3 regions of the Streptomyces sp. NPDC046977 genome follow, and region 2 is predicted to be linked to each of the others. Evidence: riboswitches for the same ligand, from Rfam matches in the RefSeq annotation. Region 2 holds a riboswitch; each other region holds the start of a gene.
The links. A riboswitch is a leader RNA that binds a small molecule or an ion and turns the genes downstream of it on or off. The one in region 2 is predicted to bind cobalamin.
Positions count from the first base shown of each region.

Region 1 (7,219 bases), on a different contig from region 2:
AGGCCGGGCCGTCCAGAACCCACACCCTGCCGGCCCGGACGGCGGGCAGATCCGCCCAGCCAGGCAGCACCGTCAGCGCTTCTCGTTCGCGCAGCGTCCGCTCAGGCGAGAAGCCGCACGGCAGGGCCAGGACGACATCGGGGCGTGCCGCGACGACCGCTTCCCAGGTCATGGGCTTGGTGTGCTCGCCGGGTGCTGCCAGCAGGGCCTCGCCTCCGGCGTGGCTGATCTGCTCCGGCACCCAGTGGCCCGCCGGCCACAAGGGGTCGAGCCACTCGATCGCCACGACACGAGGGCGCGGCCGATCGGCTGTCAGGCGCGACACCGGTCCAGGCGGTGCCGAAGTTCGGCCTGGCGTCTTTCGGCCCGGTCGCGGACGCCGAGCACATCGCCGACCGTGACCAGGCAGTCCAGCACGTCGCCCAGGGTCCGTGGTTCCAGGCTCAGAACCCGGGTGCCGGTGTCCATGACGCGTACCGCCTGGCTCACCCGCTGATAGGAGACGGCACAGACCTCGCAGAGGTCCTGGGTGAGCACGACGTCGGGCTCGGCGGCCGCCAACGCCGCGCTGTCCAGGGTGTAGAGGGAGGAGCCGGAGTGAGCGGCGCCTCCGACGGCGTCCGAGATCTCCCTGCTGCTCATGTCGTCCGGCGTAAAGGCGGCACCGGTGACGACGGGTACGGAGGCAACTGCCTCGGGCGGCCAGTCGCACTCGTGTGTCCGCCCGGCCAACTGCGCGGCCAGGCCGAGTTCGGCCACGATGTCGGTCGCGGCCGGGAGCAGGGAGACGATGCGCATCCGACGACTGTAGGCGGCCCCTGCGGTGGCGGACGCCTTCTGAGGGCTGTCCCGTAAAGGATCTTCGGCAGGGTGGGCCGCGAGTGCCGCCTTCCAGACGGACGACTCACGCGGCGAGGAGGGGGTTGTGCATCCGTGCGATGCCGACCACGGCGCGGTGTACGCCGTCTCTGCGGGATCCTCACACGGTTTCCGCCGGTACTGGTGCACTGATCACTTGCTGGACAGTCGCAGATCCCCGGACCAGGTCTCGCACCGGACACGGCCGGCCTCGAAGGTGAGCTCAAGCGCGCGCCGGCCGGTATCCGGGTCCGCTTCGTTGTGTACCCCCAAGATCGTCTCACCGAGATGGTCTGCGAACGGGGCCTCGCTGTGAATCGGCGCCACCTCGACGCGGCCGGACTCCGCCATCTCGTATCCCTCACTGGGGGCTGATGTCTCTACGATCAGGCACCAGTCCGATCCCGGCGTCACGTGGGTGGCGGCCTCCTCGCTGTCGATCAGCCACAGATCCAGCGGGCCGGTCAGGGGCACCGTGCTGTACAAGTGCCACGACGCAAGCACTCGTTCGAGACGCCGCCCGACCAGGTAATCAGGACGCGCCCCGGCCCCGTGCAACGGGCACTTGTCCAATCGCTTCGGCTCCACCCAGCGACCGTCCCGTCCGGCAAAACCACAGGTCACATGCTTATACGGGACAGCGCTGAGGCCCTACTGCTGCGGAAGCTTGCAGGCCACGCTCGCGTCCTAGCCGCAACGGCCCTCAGGCACACCGCCACCGGTTGCCCCTCGGTACGTGGATTCAGTCGAGGAACATCAGCCGTTTCCCGGCGCGAATCGGCTCTACGGACCACCATGGGTGAAGCACTCTGGGAGGCCACGAATGATCACGAACCTCACTAAGGGCGGGAATGCTCCCTTGCTGGGCAACACCTGCCAAGTCACCGTCACTACGCCGACGACGGGCATTGATGTTTCAGCTGTTCTCTTGGCCCAGGATGGCAAAGTGCGGACAGATGAGGACCTGGTCTTCTACAACCACCGCTCTCAGGACGGTGTGAGTCTTGCAGGTCAAACCATCGCTGCTGACCTGGCTGCGGTACCCGGCTCAGTTGATCGAATCGCTGTAGTGGCCAGCATTGACCCGCAATGTTCGGCTCCGCACTTCGATGCGAGCAGTACCCCGCGCGCGGTGGTCGACTGCGGAGACGGCCGCATTATGTTTGCGCCACCGCCCCTCGCAAACCGGGAGACGGTCGCGGTTGTGGTCGAGTTCTACCGCCGTGCCGGCTCCTGGAAGGTTCGTGCCGTGGGGCAGGGCTGGGACACCGGGTTGGCGGGTCTGGCCGGGGATTTCGGGATCGTCGTGGACGACCCTGGCCCCGCCTCGGCCGCTGTGGCTGCAACGCCACCTGAGTCGCCGAGCACGTCGCACCATGCGACAAGTGCCCAGCCGGTTCGCGCCCCTGCCGTTCCGTCCGCTGCACTGCAACGGCCGCCGGTGACACCGCTGCCCCCGCCGGGCCCTCTGGGACGGGTTGTGCTCACCAAGGGTGGCCAGGCAACGATCAACATGAGAAAGGAAGATCCAAGCCTCGCTGTAACGGCCATGCTCGAATGGAACGGAGGCAGTGATGCCAGACGGAGGGCCGGGGCCGATCTGGATCTCTACGCGTTGCATGTTCCGCGGAGTCTGGTGACGCCCAAGGGTGCCAAGCCGAGCAAATCCGAACAGGTGATTTATTACCGGAATTTGGGATCGCTCATGGCTCCGCCATTCATCGCCCTAGATGGCGATTCCCGGAGGCCGGGGCGGGAGACCATCACGATCCGGCGTCCCGACCTGCAGGGATATGTTCTCATCTGCGCGTACAGTGCGGTTGAGAATGGTGTCGGCTCGTTCAAGTCGTATGGTGCCCGGGCAGTTGTAACCGATGGGCGGGGCTCGACTGTCACAGTACCGCTGTTCAATAATCGCAACCTGTCTTACTGGGTTGCTATTGCGTTGATCGACTTCACCGCCCCTGGTGGCATTGAGATTCGGCATGTTGAGAAGTACAGCGGGAATCACGTGGAGGCCCGGCCGATGCTGTACTCCAGTGGCAGTTTTCGGATGAGCGCAGGCAAGGTCGAATTCAAGACGAGGTAGCTGGCCGCCGTCCCACTCTTGACCCTTTCCTCCCACGGACCGACCTCAAGCAGGTGTGGGATCGAACACGGGAAAGGACACGTGGACAAGTTGGGCAGGAGTGCGCGATCGGTGTAGAGGCATTGGGGCATGCCTCACCGCCGCGTAGACCGCCTCCGGCGCCTGACGGCTCCCGCGCGTCCGGCCCCGCTCGCACGGTGTGCGGGGCAAGCGGGCCCGCCGGGCTCACCTGCCCGTCCCGACCCCGGTCCACCATGTCGCCGCAGGCTCTCGTTCACCCGTCAAAGGCGTCTCGCGGGCGCCGGGTGTCAACCAGCTCATCGTCGACCGGCGGGCGATGGGAACGTCACATGTCGGCGGCCCCGTCTCCTTGAGGCGCCGCGCAGTGTCCCAGCAGTTGCCCGGTCATCTCGTCCACGATGCGGTAGCGGACGATCCGGCCCTGCCGGTCACCGGTGACGATGCCGGCGGCCCGCAGCAGCCGCAGGGCCTGGGAGACCGCCGTGTCCGTCATGCCCGTGGCGACCGCCAGGTCCGTGACCGCGATCGGCCCCGCCGTCCGGAGAGCCAGCAGCAGCGCGAGACGGCCTGGATCGGCGAGCAGCGAGAAGCGATCCGCCCAGGCCCGCACATGCCCAGGTTCTCCAATGGCGGCGACAGCGTCGCAGACACGGTGGCCGTCGATGGTTCGGTGGCCCGCCCGCTCGGCGGGAACAAGGTGCATGGGCGCCATCCTGGCAGCCCGGGATGTGATCTTGAATACCTGTGCGTCTCTGCACCTGTGCAGCCTTGCAGGCGGAGTGCCCGCGCTCCTAGGGTGATGGCGCCGTGGTGCTCGGGAAGACCGGTGACAGCCGATGGAAGGCTCAGTCCGGGGCGGCCCTCGCCACTGTGATCGGGTAGTTCCCGCCCCCTCCCGCTTCGGCGGTGCCACTGGTCCTCACAGGCCGGGAAGGCAGGGGCGGGCGCGCTTCGCCCGTAAGCCAGGAGACCGGCCGCGGCATCTCACGAGTTGATCCACGAGGTGCTGGAGCGTGACCGCATGACCCTGCCCCCATCTGCCCCGTTCGCCGGCCCGTTCCGCTGGCGGCGCGAGGACACGCTCCGCACCGCGGGCCTGATGGCCGTGATCGCCGCATTGCACGTCGTCGCTTTCGGTGTGCTGTTCCTGCTGGTGATACCGAACGACTACCGGGTCGGTTCCGAGGCTTTCGGTCTCGGCCTCGGTATCACCGCCTACACCCTGGGAATGCGGCACGCCTTCGACGCCGACCACATCGCCGCCATCGACAACACCACGCGCAAGCTCATGGCGGACGGCAAACGCCCGGTCTCCGTGGGCTTCTGGTTCGCCCTCGGGCACTCCAGCGTCGTGGTGGCCCTGGCGGCGCTCGTCGCCGGCGGTGCCCGTCTGGCAGGCACCCTGGCGGACGAGGACTCCGGAACGCACCAGGCGCTGGGTGTGGTCGGAACCACCGTTTCCGGCACGTTCCTCTATCTCATCGCCCTGCTGAACCTCGTCGCCCTACTGGGCATACTGCGGGTCTTCAAGAAGATGCGTACGGGCTTCTTCGACGAACGGGAGCTCGAAACCCACCTGGAATCCAGGGGGTTCATGAACCGCGTACTCGGCAGGCTCACCCGCTCCATCACCCGTCCCGGGCAGATGTACCCACTCGGCTTCCTCTTCGGGCTCGGGTTCGACACCGCCACCGAGGTCGCGCTGATGGTGATGGCGGGCAGCGGAGCCGCCGCCGGTCTGCCCTGGTACGCGATCCTGTGCCTGCCGCTGCTGTTCGCCGCCGGGATGAGCCTGTTCGACACCCTCGACGGGACCTTCATGAACTTCGCCTACCAGTGGGCGTTCTCCAACCCCGTGCGCAAGGTCTACTACAACCTCACCATCACCGGTCTGTCCATCGCCGTCGCCTTCGTCATCGGCACCATCGAACTGGTCGGGGTCCTGCACGACAAGCTCGACATGACGGACGGGCTCACCGGCTGGGTCGCCGGCCTCGATCTCGACAACGTCGGCTACGTGATCGTTGGCCTCTTCGTCGTCGTGTGGGCCGTCGCGATCGCGTACTGGCGCGTCGCCAAGGTCGAGGATCGCTGGGCGGCGCGAACTGCGGGGAGCGTCTGACGTTCTTTCGGTGGCCTCCGGTCGGGCACAGTGGTGTGCCCGACCGGAGGCAGCCCCCGTCCCCTCTTCTGCCGCGACGTCAGGCGGCGGGACGCCGCAAGTAGAGCCCGAACACGATGTCGTAGAAGAGGAACGCGATCAGCGTGATGCCCAGCAGGGGCAGGGCCCAGCCGAGCGCGGCGACGGCCGGGACGCCGATGATCAGCACCGGCAGCGGGAGTTGTCGCCACGTTCCTCGTGCGGGGGCCTTCCCGAGGGCCGCCGTGCGGCCGTCACGCGTGGGGCGGCGCTGCCACCACATGCGGTAGCCCCACACGATGACGGAGATCAGGCCGACCGCGATCAGCGCCAGCAGGATCTGGTTGACGATGCCGAACAGCAGGCCCATGTGGCCCTGGACGCCGAGTTTGCTGAGCTTGGCCAGGACCGGGTAGTCGGCCCAACGGCTCTCCGAGGTGACCTTGCCCTTGGCGGCGTCGACGGCTACCTGGTCGTAGTGGACCGGCCAGAGGTCGTCGTCCTGCGCCACGGTCCACGCACTCGTCGCATCGGCGGGCGGCGTCAGCTCCACCCGGCCACCGAGGCCGGCCTCGCGGGCGACCGTGAGGACCGCGTCGAAGGCTGCGGGGTCGGCCGTCGCCGCGCCGGCGCCCGTGCCGTGTCCGGCGTGCCCCGCAGGCTCGCCCTTGCCGGCGCCGGTACCGCCGGGCAGGGCGGTGACCAGCGCGGGCGCGTGCCCCTTCGCCGCGTTCAGCAATTCCCCGAACCGGGCACCGGCGTAGTGGGACCAGGTCAGGCCGGTGGCGCTGAGACCGAGCAGACCGACGGCGAGCCATACGCCGGTGGCGGCGTGCCAACTGCGCGTACGCCGCACTCCGCCTGCGGAGCGGTCGGGCAGCAGCACACCGCGTGCCGACTTGGCGCGCTGCCCGCGGGCGCGTCCGAGCCACAGGACGAGCCCTCCGGCGACGATCACCCACAGCCAGCTGGCGGCAACCTCCGAATAGAGGCGGCCGGTCTCGCCCAGGTGCAGATTGCGGTGCAGGTCGTCCAGCCACGTCGTCAGCGGGGTGGAGCCGTACCACGTGGTCAGCGCCCCCTTGACCTCGGCGGTGTAGGGGTCGACGAACACCGTGCGCTGGTTCTCGCCCAGTTCCGGCAGCGACAGGACCACCCGCGTGGTGTCCTCCGGCCCGGGCGGCGTGATCACCGAGGACAAGGTGCCCTCAGGGTGGGACTTCCGGGCCGCGGCGATCTGTTCCGCGAGCGGGCGCGTTGCGTCCCCCACCTTCGCCACGCCGAGCTGATCGCCGTACACGAGCTGGTCGAGCTGGGGTGTGAAGGTGTAGGCCAGGCCCGTCAGAGCGGCCACCAGCAGGAACGGGGCGACGAACACACCCGCGTGGAAGTGCAACCGCACGAGCAGCGCCCGTACCCCCTTCCACGATCGGCCCCGTTGTTCCGGACCGCTTCCCGGAGCAGCCGATGCCGCTATGAGGGCGTTGTCTCTTGACGCTTCTTCTTGTGTCGATGACATGGGTGCATCCCCAATCGGCGCCCGGCGCACAGGACGCGGGCGCTCACGAAGCCGACGATGGTGTCCGCCTCAACGGCGGTACGGCGTGCGGGCACACCGCACTGCGCCCGTCATCGCATGTCAGCGAGACGGACGGTCAGGAGCACATCGCCGGCCGCGGCGGGCCGCGCCGTGTGACGCCGTGCCACAGGGCCGCCTGCTGAGACAGCCGCGAGGGGGCGTGAAGGGACACTCGCGTCGCCGGGGCCGGTGGGCTGACGACGACATGGACGAGGAAGGCCCCGCGCAATGGAGTGAAGACGAACGCGGCCAAGGAACGGCCCAGCCGGAAGGCAGCAGCCTCACCGCGCCACAGCCACAGGCCGCACAGCACCGCCGCGAGGGCGTGCGCGCCGAACATGCCAGGCGACCAGCCACTCATCGCGGCGCTGCTCATGGGCATCGCTTCCGCGGAGCCCGCAACCTGATGGCCGACAGCACCGTCCCCGACACCCGACGGAGCGGCGGCGAAGGCCTGGGCGAGGCGGAACCAGCCGTGCAAGGCGCATTGGGTCACCACGGTCGCGACCGTCACCACTGCCGCGCCGCGCTC
Region 1 is NZ_JBEYWO010000013.1:253-7,471, forward strand. Features, by position in the region: gene ABZ883_RS20470 (ABC transporter substrate-binding protein) at 1-286, opposite strand, end outside; gene ABZ883_RS20475 (hypothetical protein) at 313-798, opposite strand; gene ABZ883_RS20480 (hypothetical protein) at 1,012-1,446, opposite strand; gene ABZ883_RS20485 (TerD family protein) at 1,682-2,947, shown strand; gene ABZ883_RS20490 (metalloregulator ArsR/SmtB family transcription factor) at 3,294-3,671, opposite strand; cobalamin riboswitch at 3,760-3,962, shown strand; gene ABZ883_RS20495 (HoxN/HupN/NixA family nickel/cobalt transporter) at 3,990-5,090, shown strand; gene ABZ883_RS20500 (PepSY domain-containing protein) at 5,170-6,627, opposite strand; gene ABZ883_RS20505 (hypothetical protein) at 6,764-7,219, opposite strand, start outside.
Region 1: it holds a riboswitch for cobalamin, as region 2 does, so the genes downstream of both, ABZ883_RS20495 (HoxN/HupN/NixA family nickel/cobalt transporter) here and ABZ883_RS38360 (HoxN/HupN/NixA family nickel/cobalt transporter) in region 2, are expected to answer to the same signal.

Region 2 (7,219 bases):
TTGGCGCCGCCGACATCACCCTTGTGCGCGAGGACGTCCAGGCCGTCGCCGACGCTGTCCGCCTGGCGCGCCGCACCCTGGCCACCATCCGCGCCAACCTCGCCTGGGCGTTCGGCTACAACCTCGTCACCGTCCCGTTGGCGGCGACCGCCTGGCTCAACCCGATGGTGGCCGCCGCCGCGATGTCGGCGAGTTCGCTGCTGGTGGTCGGCAACAGCCTGCGGCTGCGCGCCTGGCAGCCGGTTCCTGTCAAGCGTCCCGGACGAGCGAAGGGCGGCCCCCGATGAGCGTGCTCACATCCGTGTCCGCAGGGAATGCGCGCCGGCTGCTCGCGGCGGCCCGGGGCGCCCTCGCACCCGTCGCGGCAGGTCTCGTCGCGCTGTTCGCCCTCATGGCCTGGGCGGGCAGCGGAGCCGCAGGGACGCCTCCCCGCCTGCAGGTGACGGACGCCCGCATGCTGCTGCCGTTCAGTGAGGACGGCGTGACCGTCGCGGTGTTCACGGTCCGCAACAGCGGTAACTCCGACGACCAGTTGATCTCGGTGTCCTCGCCCGACGCCGTCCGGACGGCTGTCACCGCGACGGCACCACGAGGCCAGGGCGCCGCCGCCATGGCGCCGGCCGGCGTGCAGACGGTGCCGGCCCGCGGCACCCTGACCATGTCCCCCTACGGAACGGACGTGATGGTCCAGCTCCGCACCGCGGTCCGTCTCGGGGACCGTATCCGGTTCGAGCTGCGTTTCCGACACAGCGACCCGGTGGAGACGTACGCGGTGGTCGTCAGGCCCGGCGGCTGACCGAACCCGTCCGATGCGTCCGGGTCAGGCGGTTGCCAAACCGTCCAGCTTCCCCGCCTTGGCCTCCTCGATCAGCGAGCCGAACTGGTCGGCGCTCATCTGCACCCGCTGACCGAAGTCGTCGGTCAGCACGATCCGCTGCTCGGCCGGGGCGGCGGGGTCGACGAACAACTGCGGGCAGCCGCAGTTGCAGTTGCCGCAGAATGTCGCCACCGGTTCCAGTGCTCCGAAATCCGTTGCCATCTCGCGAATCCTTTCCCCGCGCTCCGGCAGCCGCTGAGGAGAGCGGGCCGCCCCTGGTGCCATGGAGGTACCCGGCCCTTCCGGTCAGGAACCGAACACCTGGACACCGGAAGGAGCGCCGGTGGCGCGCACACAAGAGCGCGTGTGCCCCCGCCGCTTCTGGTTCCAGCAGACGCCGGGAACCAGAAGCGGCCGTGGTACGACCTCCTAAGGGGACTCGTCGGTCATCCCAAGCACGCCAGCTGGGCCGTCATGTCCAGGCGGGCTCTCGCCACCCGGGAACGGACCGTGCCGACGGGACAGCCGGCCGCCGACGCGGCGTCGGCGTAGGGCAGCCCGAGCAGCTGGGTGAGGACGAAGGCTTCGCGGCGAGCCCCGTCCAGCCGGTCGAGCAGGTCGAGCAGGGCGATCCCTTCCTCGAAGCCGGGCAGGTTTCGGGGCTGTCTGCGTTCGGCCGCCGCCTGCCAGTCGCGGGCATAGGCGATCCGCGGGCGCGCTGCCGCCATGCGGATGCGGTCGACCACCACGTGACGGGCGATCGACAACAGCCAGGTGCGGGCACTGGACCGTCCCTCGTACCGAGGAAGGCCGGTCAGCGCACGCAAATAGGTCTCCTGGGCGAGATCATCGGCATTGTGCGCCTCACCGCTCAGGCGTGCCACGAACCGCACCACGTCCTGACGGGTGGCGCGGACGAACCGCTCGACCGCATCCGGGTCTCCGTCACGGGCAGCCAACGCCCACAACGTGACCTGGTCGCGCGCGGATTCGCCGTCGGGCGGCGGCGGGGAGCCGTGCGCCGACGGAGCAAGGGCATGGGTCATCGCAAGAGGTCCTTCACACAGATGGTGAGCGGTGCTTAGACACCGCGGGGTCACGCCCCGGCGTGCGGGAACGCCAGGGCTCCGCCCGTCAGCACCTGGTGAGGAGACGGGCGGTCAGCAACAGCTCGGTGACCGTGGAGGCCCTCTGCGGGAGACGGCGTACCGCAACGGCGCCCAGTGCAGCGGCGGTACGAACGCGAGGAATGACGCCGAACGTGAGGGAAGCGGCTTCGCGGTGACCGCGTATGCGCGTGCCGCGCGACGTAGCGGCGCGAAGACGAACGCGGCCAGGGACCGGCCGAGCCGGAAGAGGGCGGCCTCGCCGCGCCACAGCCACACGCCGCACAGCAGGGCTGCACACGCGTGCGCCAGCGTCATCCCGCCAGGCCATCTGCCCCCGGACGACGCCGCCATGGACGCCATGCCGATGGCCGGGTGGTGGGCGGCGGGACCTCCCGTGACGCCGATGACGGCCGGGGCGTCGGCGAAGTGCTGCGCGAAACCGAACCACAGGTGCAGCGCCCCCTGTGTGGCCATGGTGGACACGGTCACCGTGACGGGCCCGCGTTCCTTGCGGCCGGCCAGCCACCACGCACTCGCGGTGGTCGCGGCAAGCGCGTAGCCCACCGCCCACCCAGGGATGGCCTCGGACATCAGAGCGTGGCCGAGACCCGTCACCGTGACGCACACCGCGGCGAAGACCGCGGCGCGCGCGAGGCGGAAGGCAGGGCCGCTCATCATGGCAGCCATCGTGTCATCCCTCCCTCGTGTGAGGGAGGGAAGGGCGTTCACCGGCTGACGCTCTCGGCGCCGTGATATTTGCGCGTGGGCCGTATGGGGCCGGGGCGCGAGGCCCCGATCCGTCCGTGGTGAACACTTTTGGCCGGTGGTGCGTATGAGGAGGGAACGAGCGACACCGATCGGGAGAGAGCCTCATGACCGAGAAGCGTTATGCCGTCACCGGGATGAGTTGCGAGCACTGCGTCCAAAGCATCACTCAAGAGGTGTCGAAGGTGCCGGGCGTGGGCGAGGTCGTCGTCGACCTTGCCGCACACGCCGTGACCGTCAAGGGACCAGCCGTTGACGACGCGGCAGTGCAGGCGGCCATCACCGAGGCAGGCTTCGGCGTCACTGACTCCCGAGCCGCCTGACGCCCGCGACACGGCCTACCAGGTCTCCATGGCGACCTGCTGGGGACACCTGGCAGGTCGCCCGACCTCGGCAGCACGGCCCGATCCCCCTTACCGAACCCCTGGCGCTCCGGACGTCATGCGTCCGCCACCACGTGTCCCTGAGGTGCCGCGCAGTGCCGCAGCAGCTGTGCGGTCATGTCGTCCACGATGCGGTAGCGGACGATCCGGCCCTGTCTGTCACCGCTGACGACGCCGGCGGCCCGCAGCAGCCGCAGCGCCTGGGAGACCGCCGTGTCCGTCATGCCCGTGGCCACCGCCAGGTCGGTGACCGCTATCGGCCCCGCGGTTCGGAGAGCCAGCAGCAGGGCGAGGCGGCCCGGATCGGCGAGCAGCGAGAAGCGATCCGCCCAGGCGCGCACATGCTCAGGTTCTCCGATGCCGGCGACAGCGTCGCAGACACGGTGGTCGTCGATGGTTCGGTGGCCCGCCCGCTCGGCGGGAACAAGGTGCACGGGCGCCATCCTGGCAGCCCGGGATGTGATCTTGAATACCTGTGCGTCTGTGCACCTGTGCACCTGTGCAGCCTTGCAGGCGGAGTGCCCACGCTCCTAGGGTGATGGCGCCGTGGTGCTCGGGAAGACCGGTGACAGCCGATACAAGGCTCAGTCCGGAGCGGCCCTCGCCACTGTGATCGGGTAGTTCCCGCCCCCTTCCGCCTCGGCGGTGCCACTGGTCCTCACAGGCCGGGAAGGCAGGGGCGGGCGCGCTTCGCCCGTAAGCCAGGAGACCGGCCGCGGCATCTCACGAGTTGATCCACGAGGTGCTGGAGCGTGACCGCATGACCCTGCCCCCATCCGTCCCGACCGCCGGCCCGTTCCACTGGCGGCGCGAGGACACGCTCCGCACCGCGGCCCTGATGGCCGTGATCGCCGCGCTGCACGTCGTCGCCTTCGGTGTCCTGTTCCTGCTGGTGATACCGAACGACTACCGGGTCGGTTCCCAGGCTTTCGGCCTCGGCCTCGGTATCACCGCCTACACCCTGGGAATGCGGCACGCCTTCGACGCCGACCACATCGCCGCCATCGACAACACCACGCGCAAGCTCATGGCGGACGGCAAACGCCCGGTGTCGGTGGGCTTCTGGTTCGCCCTGGGGCACTCCAGCGTCGTGGTGGCCTTGGCGGCGCTCGTCGCCGGCGGCGCCCGCCTGGCAGGCACCCTGGCGGACGAGGACTCCGGAACGCACCAGGCCCTGGGCGTGGTCGGAACCACCGTCTCCGGCACGTTCCTCTACCTCATCGCCGTGCTGAACCTCGTCGCCCTGCTGGGCATACTGCGGGTCTTCAAGAAGATGCGCACGGGTTTCTTCGACGAACGGGAGCTCGAAACCCACCTGGAATCGAGGGGGTTCATGAATCGCGTCCTCGGCAGGCTCACCCGCTCCATCACGCGTCCCGGGCAGATGTACCCACTCGGCTTCCTCTTCGGGCTCGGGTTCGACACCGCCACCGAGGTCGCGCTGATGGTGATGGCGGGCAGCGGGGCCGCCGCCGGTCTGCCCTGGTACGCGATCCTGTGCCTGCCGCTGCTGTTCGCCGCCGGGATGAGCCTGTTCGACACCCTCGACGGGACCTTCATGAACTTCGCCTACCAGTGGGCGTTCTCCAACCCCGTGCGCAAGGTCTACTACAACCTCACCATCACCGGTCTGTCCATCGCCGTCGCTTTCGTCATCGGCACCATCGAGCTTGTCGGGGTCCTGCACGACAAGCTCGACATGACGGACGGGGTCACGGGCTGGGTTGCCGGCCTCGATCTCGACAACGTCGGCTACGTGATCGTCGGCCTCTTCGTCGTCGTGTGGGCCATCGCGATCGCGTACTGGCGCGTCGCCAAGGTCGAGGATCGCTGGGCTGCGCGAACCGCGAAGAGCGTCTGACACTCTCCCGGTTGTCGATGACGGGGCACGAGACCGAGCCCCGCCCTCCGGCGAGCAACTGCCTCCGGTCCGGCACAGTCGGCGTGCCCGGCCGGAGGCAGTTCCTGTTTGTTCTTCGGGTGCGACGTCAGGCGGCGGGGGGCCGCAGGTAGAGCCCGAACGCTATGTCGTAGAAGAGGAATGCGAGCAGCGTGAGGCCCAGCAGGGGCAGGGCCCAACCGAGCGCGGCGACGGCCGGGACGCCGATGACCAGCACCGGCAGCGGGAGCTGTCGCCACGTCCCACGTGCGGGGGCCTTCCCGAGGGCCGCCGTGCGGTCGCCACGCGTGGGGCGGCGCTGCCACCACATGCGGTAGCCCCACACGATGACGGAGATCAGGCCGACCGCGACCAGCGCCAGCAGGATCTGGTTGACGATGCCGAACCGCAGGCCCATGTGGCCCTGGACGCCGAGTTTGCTGAGCTTGGCCGTCAGTGGGTAGTCGGCCCAGCGGCTCTCCGAGGTGACCTCGCCCTGGGCCGCGTCGACGGCGACCTGGTCGTAGTGGACCGGCCACAGGTCGTCGTCCTGCGCCACGGTCCACGCGCTCGTGGCATCGGCAGGCGGGGTCAACTCCACCCGGCCACCGAGCCCGGCGTCCCGGGCTACCCCGAGGACCACGTCGAAGTCGGCCGGGTCCGCACTCGCCACCACGCCGGGCCGGGTGCTCGCCATCGTCGAACCAGAGATCGTCCGCGCCTTCGCGGCACGGGCCCTGAGCGCGCCCGAGCGTCCTCCTGACAGATCGACGTGCCCCCGCTGACAGCGACGGCATTCAGCGGTGGTCCGGACGCTGGAACCTGCGGGCGGGGCGCCCGCAGGGCTGATCGCGAACCGGAAAGCGCAGATGAAGCCGGGATGAAGAGCGAACGGACACACGCGGGAGATGCGCTCCAGCACCATGCAGGCTCTTGCAAATATGTCGCAATAAGACTCTATGATTGAGCGTTCGACTTCCTATGTGACCCCGGAGCGGAGCTCCCATGCATGTACCCGACGGATTCATCGACGCCCCGGTGTCGGTGGCGACCGGAGCCGTCGCTGCCGCAGCCGTAGCGGTGAGCCTGCGCGGCGCGCGACGCGAACTGGACGAGCGCACCGCGCCGCTGGCCGGACTCGTCTCGGCGTTCATCTTCGCCGTCCAGATGCTCAACTTCCCCGTGGCAGCCGGCACCAGCGGCCATCTCCTCGGCGGCGCGCTAGCGGCGATACTCGTCGGCCCCTATACAGGGGTGTTGTGCGTCTCCGTCGTCCTGCTCATCCAGGGCGTGCTCTTCGCCGACGGCGGACTCACCGCGCTCGGCGTGAACATCACCGACATGGCGATCGTGACGGTCGTCGTCGCCTACGCCGTCTTCCGCGGCCTGGTGAAGGTGCTGCCGCGCACACGCGGGGCGGTGACGGGCGCGGCCTTCGTGGCCGCCCTGCTCTCCGTACCGGCGGCCTCCGTCGCCTTCACCGCGATCTACGCGCTCGGCGGCACGACCGACGTCCCCCTCGGCAAGGTCTTCACCGCCATGGTCGGGGTGCACGTACTCATCGGCATCGGCGAGGCGTTCATCACCGCCGCCACCGTCGGTGCCGTGCTCGCCGTCCGTCCCGATCTCGTCCACGGCGCCCGTGACCTGCGCCGTCCGCTGGAGCTGAAGGAGGCGACCGTCTGATGGCGGCCGTAACACCCACCCCCAGGCACGGCGGCGTGCGGCCGCTGTGGATCGCCGGGCTGATCGCGGCCCTGGTGCTCGCCGGATTCGTGAGCTACTACGCGTCGTCCAGCCCCGACGGACTGGAGAAGGTCGCCGCCGACCACGGCATCGACAAGAAGGTAGAGGACCACGCCGCCAAGGACTCCCCGCTGGCGGACTACCAGACCAAGGACGTCGGCAACGCCCGGCTGTCCGGCGGCCTCGCCGGGATCCTCGGCGTCGGCGCCACCCTCGCCCTCGGCAGCGGCGTCTTCTGGGTCGTCCGCCGCCGGCCGCGCACGGACGAGGCCTGAGCGACGGGCGCGGGGCACGCACACCGGCTTCACCGACACGGGCACTCGCCGGTGCACGTGCTGCCCCCGCAGTGCAAGATCGCCGCGGTCTTCTGCTTCGTCCTGGTCGTCGTGTCCACACCGCGCTCCGCGGTGTGGACCTTCGGCCTGTACGCCGGTGCGAAACACCGCCCTTGAAGACCTACGCCTCAGCCGCGTGGTCAGGGCGGGGCCCGAAGGCTCTGGTGCATCGCGGGTGGGAGATG
Region 2 is NZ_JBEYWO010000041.1:27,025-34,243, forward strand. Features, by position in the region: gene ABZ883_RS38325 (cation-translocating P-type ATPase) at 1-287, shown strand, start outside; gene ABZ883_RS38330 (copper chaperone PCu(A)C) at 302-796, shown strand; gene ABZ883_RS38335 (hypothetical protein) at 821-1,039, opposite strand; gene ABZ883_RS38340 (sigma-70 family RNA polymerase sigma factor) at 1,264-1,863, opposite strand; gene ABZ883_RS38345 (hypothetical protein) at 1,978-2,613, opposite strand; gene ABZ883_RS38350 (heavy metal-associated domain-containing protein) at 2,799-3,014, shown strand; gene ABZ883_RS38355 (metalloregulator ArsR/SmtB family transcription factor) at 3,131-3,508, opposite strand; cobalamin riboswitch at 3,605-3,807, shown strand; gene ABZ883_RS38360 (HoxN/HupN/NixA family nickel/cobalt transporter) at 3,835-4,935, shown strand; partial or broken gene ABZ883_RS38365 (PepSY domain-containing protein) at 5,063-5,623, opposite strand; partial or broken gene ABZ883_RS38370 (energy-coupling factor ABC transporter permease) at 5,959-6,974, shown strand; partial or broken gene ABZ883_RS38375 (cobalt ECF transporter T component CbiQ) at 7,026-7,130, shown strand; gene ABZ883_RS38380 (hypothetical protein) at 7,156-7,219, opposite strand, start outside.

Region 3 (7,219 bases), on a different contig from region 2:
GGCAGGAGGGCGTTGCAGTAGATCACCGCGGCGACCCGCCTCCCCAGCGCGAACGCCGCGTTCGTCACCGGGTAGCCGCCCCAGCTGTGCGCGACCAGGACGACGCGCTCCGCTCCGAGACGCTCCACGTGGCGGACGATGTGGCGTACGGCGTCCTCCGGGCGAGGGGTCACGGTGTCGTCGCCGTCGGCGAGACCGGGAAGGGTCAGCGTCACCGCCTCGTTCCCCGCGGCCCTCAGGAGCCGGGCCACGGGCTGCCAGGACCAGCCGCCGTGCCACGCTCCAGGAACCATGACAAAGGGAGGCGATCGCCTCATGCGTCCGACATTACGTTCCGTACTGCGCGGGGGGCCCGCCGGCAGCGACACCTTTGACGCCCTTCTTACGGTTCACACCCGGCGGACGGCCAGCAGAGCCGCGTCGTCCGTGAGTTCGGAGCCGACGTAGGCGCGGACGTCCGAGAGCAGGTCGTCCAGCAGGTCTTCCGGGTCGGTGGCGGGCAGGGCGCTCAGCCGCGCGGTCAGCGGATAGAAGCGGTTCGCGGCGTCCCGTGCCTCCGCCACGCCGTCGGTGTAGAGCAGCAGCAGGTCGCCGCTGACGAACGGGACGGGGCAGGCGCGGTAGTCCCTGCCCACCAGCCCCTGCAGCCCCAGCGGCGGCGCGGCGACCGACGGGATCACCTCGCGGCAGCTGCCCGCGTGCCGGAGCAGCGGCGGCGGGTGCCCGCAGTTGACCACGGCCGCCGGTCCAGGGGCGTCCGGGACGCTGACCAGTACCGCCGTGACGAACTCCTCCCTCGCCGGGCGGCGGACCAGCGCCGCGTCCAGCCGCTTGGCGACCTCCGCCAGTTCCGGTTCCGCCCGCGCGGCCTCGCGGAACACCCCGAGCACGTCGGCGGCGGTCTCCACGGCGGCCAGGCCCTTTCCGCGTACGTCCCCGATGATCAGGCGCACTCCGTAGCTGGTGGGTATCGCCTCGTACAGATCACCTCCGATGTGTGCTTCTGCCTCTGCCGCCACATAGCGCACCGCCATCACCAGCGGCCCCAGTCGTCGCGGCACCAGCCTCAGCAGCGCACGCTGTGCCGCCTCGGCGACCGTGTGCACCTTGGCCAACTCCCGTTCCTGGCTGGCCACCACCACGACGCCTGCGCAACTGAAGAAGGTGGTCGCCACGATCGTGGCCGCCGCGGTCGCCAGGACGACGGCGGGCACGCCGACGTCGTAGATCGCCAGGGCGGCGAAAAGGCCGCACGCGACCGCTCCCGCCGCCGCCGGGACCGTCGCCCGGCGGGCACCCGCACTCGCCAGCACCGGGAGAGCGGCGAGCACCGGGGAGAAGGTGACATTCGTCCCCACCGCGAAGTCGGCGGCCACGCTCATCAGGACCAGCGCGTAGCCGGTGATCTTCAGCTTGCGCGCCCATCGCGGCAGCCACGGTTGGTCGCCGCTTCTCTTGCCGAAGACACCAGGCATGGAACCGTCCTTTGCCGCGTCGTCCCCTTCCACGGTCGCTCGCCGGCCGCCCTCCCGCGACCAGCGGCTCCCGTGGCCACCGCGTCCGGCCGTAGCGGAGCGTGATGTCCCCCGCACTGCCGTACGTCCTGCGTCGCGGGGGTGGCGCCCGACGGCCGCCTTTCCAACACTGGTCACGTACCGGCGACAGGGGGGCACCGACATGGCGACGCGCGCGGAACCTGTGCAGGCACCGCTACCGCAGCGGCGGCCGGAGCTGGACGCGATCCGGATGCTGGTCGTGATCGGGCTGGTCTTCTTCCACTCGGCGCTCGTCTTCGCCGCCGACGACGACTTCTACGTCAAGAACGCCGAGACCACCGGAGCCGTCCTGATCATCGCCGGGTTCGGGGTCGTCTGGGCCATGCCGCTGCTGTTCCTCATCTCCGGCCTCGGCGCCTGGCACTCGCTCCGGCGCCGCGGTGCGGGCGGCTTCGCCAGGGAGCGGCTGCTGCGGCTCGGCGTTCCGCTGGTCTTCGCGACCCTCGCGCTGAACCCGCTGCCGCAGTGGCTGCGGCTGCGCGCGGCCGACCCCGGCTACCACGAGTCGTACCTCGGCTTCCTGCCCCGCTTCTTCGACGTGCACCTGGAGCCCGCGGAGTTCCCCTTCCTCGTCCAGGGCGAGCACTTCGAGACCGGCCACCTGTGGTTCGTCGTGCTCCTCCTGGCGTTCTCCCTCATGCTGGTGCCGTGTTACCGGTGGTTGCCGCGTGCGGGCGTCCGTCGCATCGGCGACCGGGTGGCGGAGGCGACCCTGCACCGGCGGGGCCTGGTGCTCCTGCCGGCCCTGGTGTTCGCGGCGATCTGTGCCTTCGCGCGGCTGGAGGAGGAGTACGCGGGCTGGCACCGCTGGTCGTACCTGCTGTTCTTCGTCGCCGGCTTCGCGCTCGCCGGCGACGACCGCTTCCGCACCGCGATGCGGTGCGATGCCGGGACGGCGGCCTGGCTCGGCGCCCTGCTGTTCGCGGCCGCCGGCCCCGGCTTCGCCCTGGCCGACGAGCCGTTCACCGAGATGACCATGCTGGCCACCGTCTCCCGGGCGCTGTTCGGTGCGGCCGGATGGTGCCTGGTGGTCGCCATCCCGGGCCTCCTCGACCGCCGGCGGCGCGAGCAACCGCCTGCGGCGCCGCACCCGGCCCCGACGACGCGCCGGCGCCTCTACGGCTACCTCGCCGCGGCCGTGCTGCCGCTGTACGTCCTGCACCAGCCGATCGTGGTCGCCGTCGCCTACGTCGTGACCGGCTGGTCCGCGCCGATCCCCGTCGAGTACGCCGTGCTCGTGGCGATCGCCCTCGTCCTCACCCTCACCGCCTACGAGCTCCTGGTCCGCCGCACGCGCACGACCCGCTTCCTGTTCGGGATGCGGCCTTAGGGGCGACTCCAATGTGCCGGCCAGATCGGCCGGGCTTCCCGCCCCTCGGCAACAGCGGCTCCCGGGCGACCCGTTGTTCATCCGTCGACCGAGATCCCTGTTCGGTACCCGCCCTACGATGGTCGGGGGCCGAAGCGCGCACGGTGGGGGCGGACATGAAGCGCAGGGTGGGGAGAGCCGCCGCGGCGGCGTACGTCGTGCTGATCGGGGGCCTCGCCGTGGCAGGGGCCGTTCACGAGCAGGCCGTCTACTACCTGCTCGCGGTCGCGCTGACCCTGCCCGCGGGGGCCGTGGCGCTGCCGGCGATGTACGGGGGCTATGCGGCGCTCTCCGCGGTCGGCGGGATCTGGTCCCCCGTGGCCGGGCCGGGCGGTGAGGAAGCCGCTTGGCTGAGCCTCGGCAGTGCGACGCTGAACGTGGTGCTGCTGACGTGCGCCGCGATCGTCAACGTCGTCCTGGCGGAACGGGTGTTGCGCCGAGGGCGGAGGCTGTCCCACCGCTGACCCGCCGTCGCGACCCGCCGTCCCGGAATACGGGCACCGTCGCCCATGGCGGCCCCGGGAGCCGTAGGCTGGCGGACGCAGCTGGTTCGCCCCCGTCCGCCAGGCGGGACGCGTCGCAAGAGGGAACCCGGTGGGAATCCGGGACTGCCCCGCAGCGGTGAGTGGGAACGAGCGCCGTCATACGCACTGGGCCCGGCCGGGTCTGGGAAGCGACGGCCAGTAGGTGTCTGCCCCCGGCAGGCGTGCCCGCGAGTCCGAAGACCTGCCCGCTGCCCGTGCGCGACCGAACGCGCGCGGACATCCCGGTGACCTCGAGGGCGGGTCGGCGTACATACCTGGCGGACGACCGCGCCCCGACGCGCGTGTCCCGGCCGCCGGTCTGCATCGCCTTCGCGCTCTCGCCCCGTATCCGGGATCTCAGGGATTCATCTCGCGAAGGAGATCTCCGTGACCACCAAGTCCGCAGCCGCGGCAGCACGGCCCACCGTGTACGGCTACCCCCGCCAGGGCGGCAACCGGGAGCTGAAGAAGGCCGTCGAGGGGTACTGGAAGGGCCGGGTCACCGCCGACGCCCTCCGGGCCACCGCCGCCGAACTGCGCCGCGCGAACTGGCGGCGGCTCGCCGAGGCCGGCGTGCACGACGTGCCGACCGGCGACTTCTCGTACTACGACCACGTCCTCGACACCACCGTGATGGTGGGCGCCGTCCCCGCGCGGCACCGGGAGGCCGTGGCCGCCGACGCGCTCGACGGCTACTTCGCGATGGCGCGCGGCACCCAGGACACGGCACCGCTCGAGATGACGAAGTGGTTCGACACCAACTACCACTACCTCGTCCCCGAGCTCGGTCCGGACACCGTGTTCGCGGCCGACTCGTCCCGGCAGGTCGAGGCGGTCAAGGAGGCCCTCGCCCTCGGCCTCGCGCCCCGGCCGGTCCTCGTCGGCCCCGTGACCTACCTCCTGCTCGCCAAGCCCGCCCCCGGCGCCCCCGCGGACTTCGAGCCGCTCTCCCTCCTCGACCGGCTGCTGCCGGTGTACGCGGAGGTCCTGGCCGATCTGCGTGCCGCGGGGGCCGGCTGGGCGCAGCTCGACGAGCCGGCGCTCGTGCAGGACCGCACCGCCGCCGAACTCGGCGCCGCGGAGCGGGCGTACGGGCGCCTCGGCGCTCTCGAGGACCGGCCGAGGCTCCTGGTGGCCTCCTATTTCGACCGGCTCGGCGAGGCCCTGCCGGTGCTCGCCAAGGCACCGGTGGACGGGCTCGCGCTCGACTTCACCGGGGCGGCCGCCGCCAACCTGGACGCGCTCGCCGCGGTGGGCGGCCTGCCCGGCAAGCGCCTGGTGGCCGGCGTCGTGGACGGACGCAACATCTGGGTCAACGACCTGGAGAAGTCCCTCGCCACCCTCGGCACGCTGCTGGGACTGGCCGACCGGGTCGACGTGGCCGCCTCGTGCTCCCTGCTGCACGTGCCGCTCGACACCGCCGCCGAGCGCGACATCGACCCCCAGATCCTGCGCTGGCTGGCCTTCGCCCGGCAGAAGACGGCCGAGGTCGTCACCCTCGCCAAGGGACTGAGCCGGGGAACCGGCACCATCGCCGGGGAACTCGCCGCCAACCGCGCCGCCCTGGCGTCCCGCGCCTCGTCGCCCATCACCCACGACCCGGCCGTACGGGCACGGGCCGCGGCGGTCACGAGCGCCGACGCCCGCCGCTCGCAGCCGTACGGCGAGCGGGCGGCGGCCCAGCGCGCCCACCTCGGCCTGCCCCTGCTGCCGACCACCACCATCGGCTCGTTCCCGCAGACCGCGGAACTCCGCACGGCACGGGCCGATCTGCGGGCCGGCCGGATCGGCGAGGCGCAGTACGAGGAGCGCATCAAGGCCGAGATCGGCGAGGTGATCTCCTTCCAGGAGAAGACCGGGCTGGACGTCCTCGTGCACGGCGAGGCCGAACGCAACGACATGGTCCAGTACTTCGCCGAGCGGCTCACCGGCTACCTCGCCACCCAGCACGGCTGGGTGCAGTCCTACGGCACGCGCTACGTCCGTCCGCCGGTCCTCGCCGGGGACATCTCCCGCCCCGAGCCCATGACCGTGCGGTGGACGGCCTACGCCCGCTCGCTCACCGACCGGCCGGTGAAGGGCATGCTCACCGGTCCGGTCACCATGCTCGCCTGGTCCTTCGTCCGCGACGACCAGCCCCTCGCCGATACCGCGCGCCAGGTCGCCCTGGCCCTGCGCGACGAGGTCGGCGACCTGGAGCGCGCGGGAACGCCGGTCATCCAGGTCGACGAGCCCGCCCTGCGCGAGACGCTGCCGCTGCGCTCCGCCGACCGCGCCGGCTACCTGGCCTGGGCCACCGAGGCGTTCCGGCTGACCACCAGTGGCGTGCGTCCGGACACGCAGATCCACACCCACATGTGCTACGCCGAGTTCGGTGACATCGTGGCGGCGATCGACGACCTCGACGCCGACGTCATCAGCCTGGAGGCCGCCCGCTCCCACATGCAGGTCGCCCGCGAACTCGCCGCGCACGGGTACCCGCGCGAGGCCGGGCCCGGCGTCTACGACATCCACTCGCCGCGCGTGCCGGGCGTGGACGAGGCGGCCGCCCTGCTGAGGAAGGGTCTGGAGGCCATCCCCGCCGAGCGGTTGTGGGTCAACCCCGACTGCGGGCTGAAGACCCGCGGCTGGGCGGAGACCCGCGCCTCCCTGGAGAACCTGGTCGCGGCGGCCCGTACCGTCCGTTCCGAACTCCCCGCGTCCTGAACGCGAGAGGGCCCGCGGACGGTTCCGCGGGCCCTCTCGACGGGTGATGCCTCAGTTGGCCGCCGGTACCGCCCGGCCGGACGCGGACGGCGCGGGCCGGGGGGACAGCAGGCGTTGCGCCAGCTCCCCGAAGAGGAGGCCGAAGCCGCCCCACAGCGTCAGCTGGATGGCCAGGGCCGACAGGCGGAACCGCCACAGCAGCGTGGCCGGGAAGTCCGCGGGCACCTCGTTGATGACCGGCAGGAACGCGTAGGCCAGCCCGATGGCGACGACGAACGCCCCGACCGCGACGACCGTGGCGTACCAGGTGCCCACGCGGGGTGCCAGGCGCTTGCCGACGATCACGGCGGCGATCGCCAGCAGTACGCTGAGCACCATCATCAGGAAGTACAGCGTGGTGCGCTTGCCGATGGTGTCCGGATCGCCCACCGACGGCGGGTTGGCCGGGTACTTGAGGAACGGGACGACGTAGACCGCCAGCAGCGCGCAGCCCGACAGCAGCAGGGCTGTCGCACGGGCGGAGAAGCGGCCGACGCGTCCGAGCGCGAAGCAGTAGGCCAGCGCGGCGATTCCGCCGAAGGCGACGCCGTAGAGCAGGATGCCGGTGGCCAGCCCCGCGGTGGACTGCAGGTGGCGGCTGACGAGTTCGACCTCGTGCTCGTGCCCGGAGGCGTGCGCCTCCTCGAAGCCGATGGCGTTGTCGACGCTGGGTTCACCGAGGAAGTAGGCGACAAGGAGGGCCAGCGCGCCGGCGACCAGGCCGGCGAGCATGCCGCGGACGAGGAGGTTCCTCACGGTTGCGGAGTTCATGGCTGCGCGAGGTCCTCGTCAGTGGCAGGGGAAGCCGAGCAGGTGGCGGGCGTCGTGCACCCACTCGTGGACGTCCGCGCCGTTGACGACGGAGGTGGCGCCCTGCTCGGCACCGACGAAGTACAGCAGGATCAGCATGAGGACGCCGATGAAGACCGCCCACGGGGCGATGTCCTTCAGCGGCAGCTTGGCCGGTATGACGTGGGTGGTGACTGGCGGCTGGGCGACAGGCTGCGCCATGGCAGGTCCTCCTC
Region 3 is NZ_JBEYWO010000012.1:138,473-145,691, forward strand. Features, by position in the region: gene ABZ883_RS20010 (alpha/beta fold hydrolase) at 1-317, opposite strand, end outside; gene ABZ883_RS20015 (PP2C family protein-serine/threonine phosphatase) at 390-1,475, opposite strand; gene ABZ883_RS20020 (acyltransferase) at 1,678-2,886, shown strand; gene ABZ883_RS20025 (hypothetical protein) at 3,042-3,389, shown strand; cobalamin riboswitch at 3,507-3,653, shown strand; gene metE (5-methyltetrahydropteroyltriglutamate--homocysteine S-methyltransferase) at 3,837-6,155, shown strand; gene ABZ883_RS20035 (CbtA family protein) at 6,207-6,965, opposite strand; gene ABZ883_RS20040 (CbtB-domain containing protein) at 6,984-7,205, opposite strand.
Region 3: it holds a riboswitch for cobalamin, as region 2 does, so the genes downstream of both, metE (5-methyltetrahydropteroyltriglutamate--homocysteine S-methyltransferase) here and ABZ883_RS38360 (HoxN/HupN/NixA family nickel/cobalt transporter) in region 2, are expected to answer to the same signal.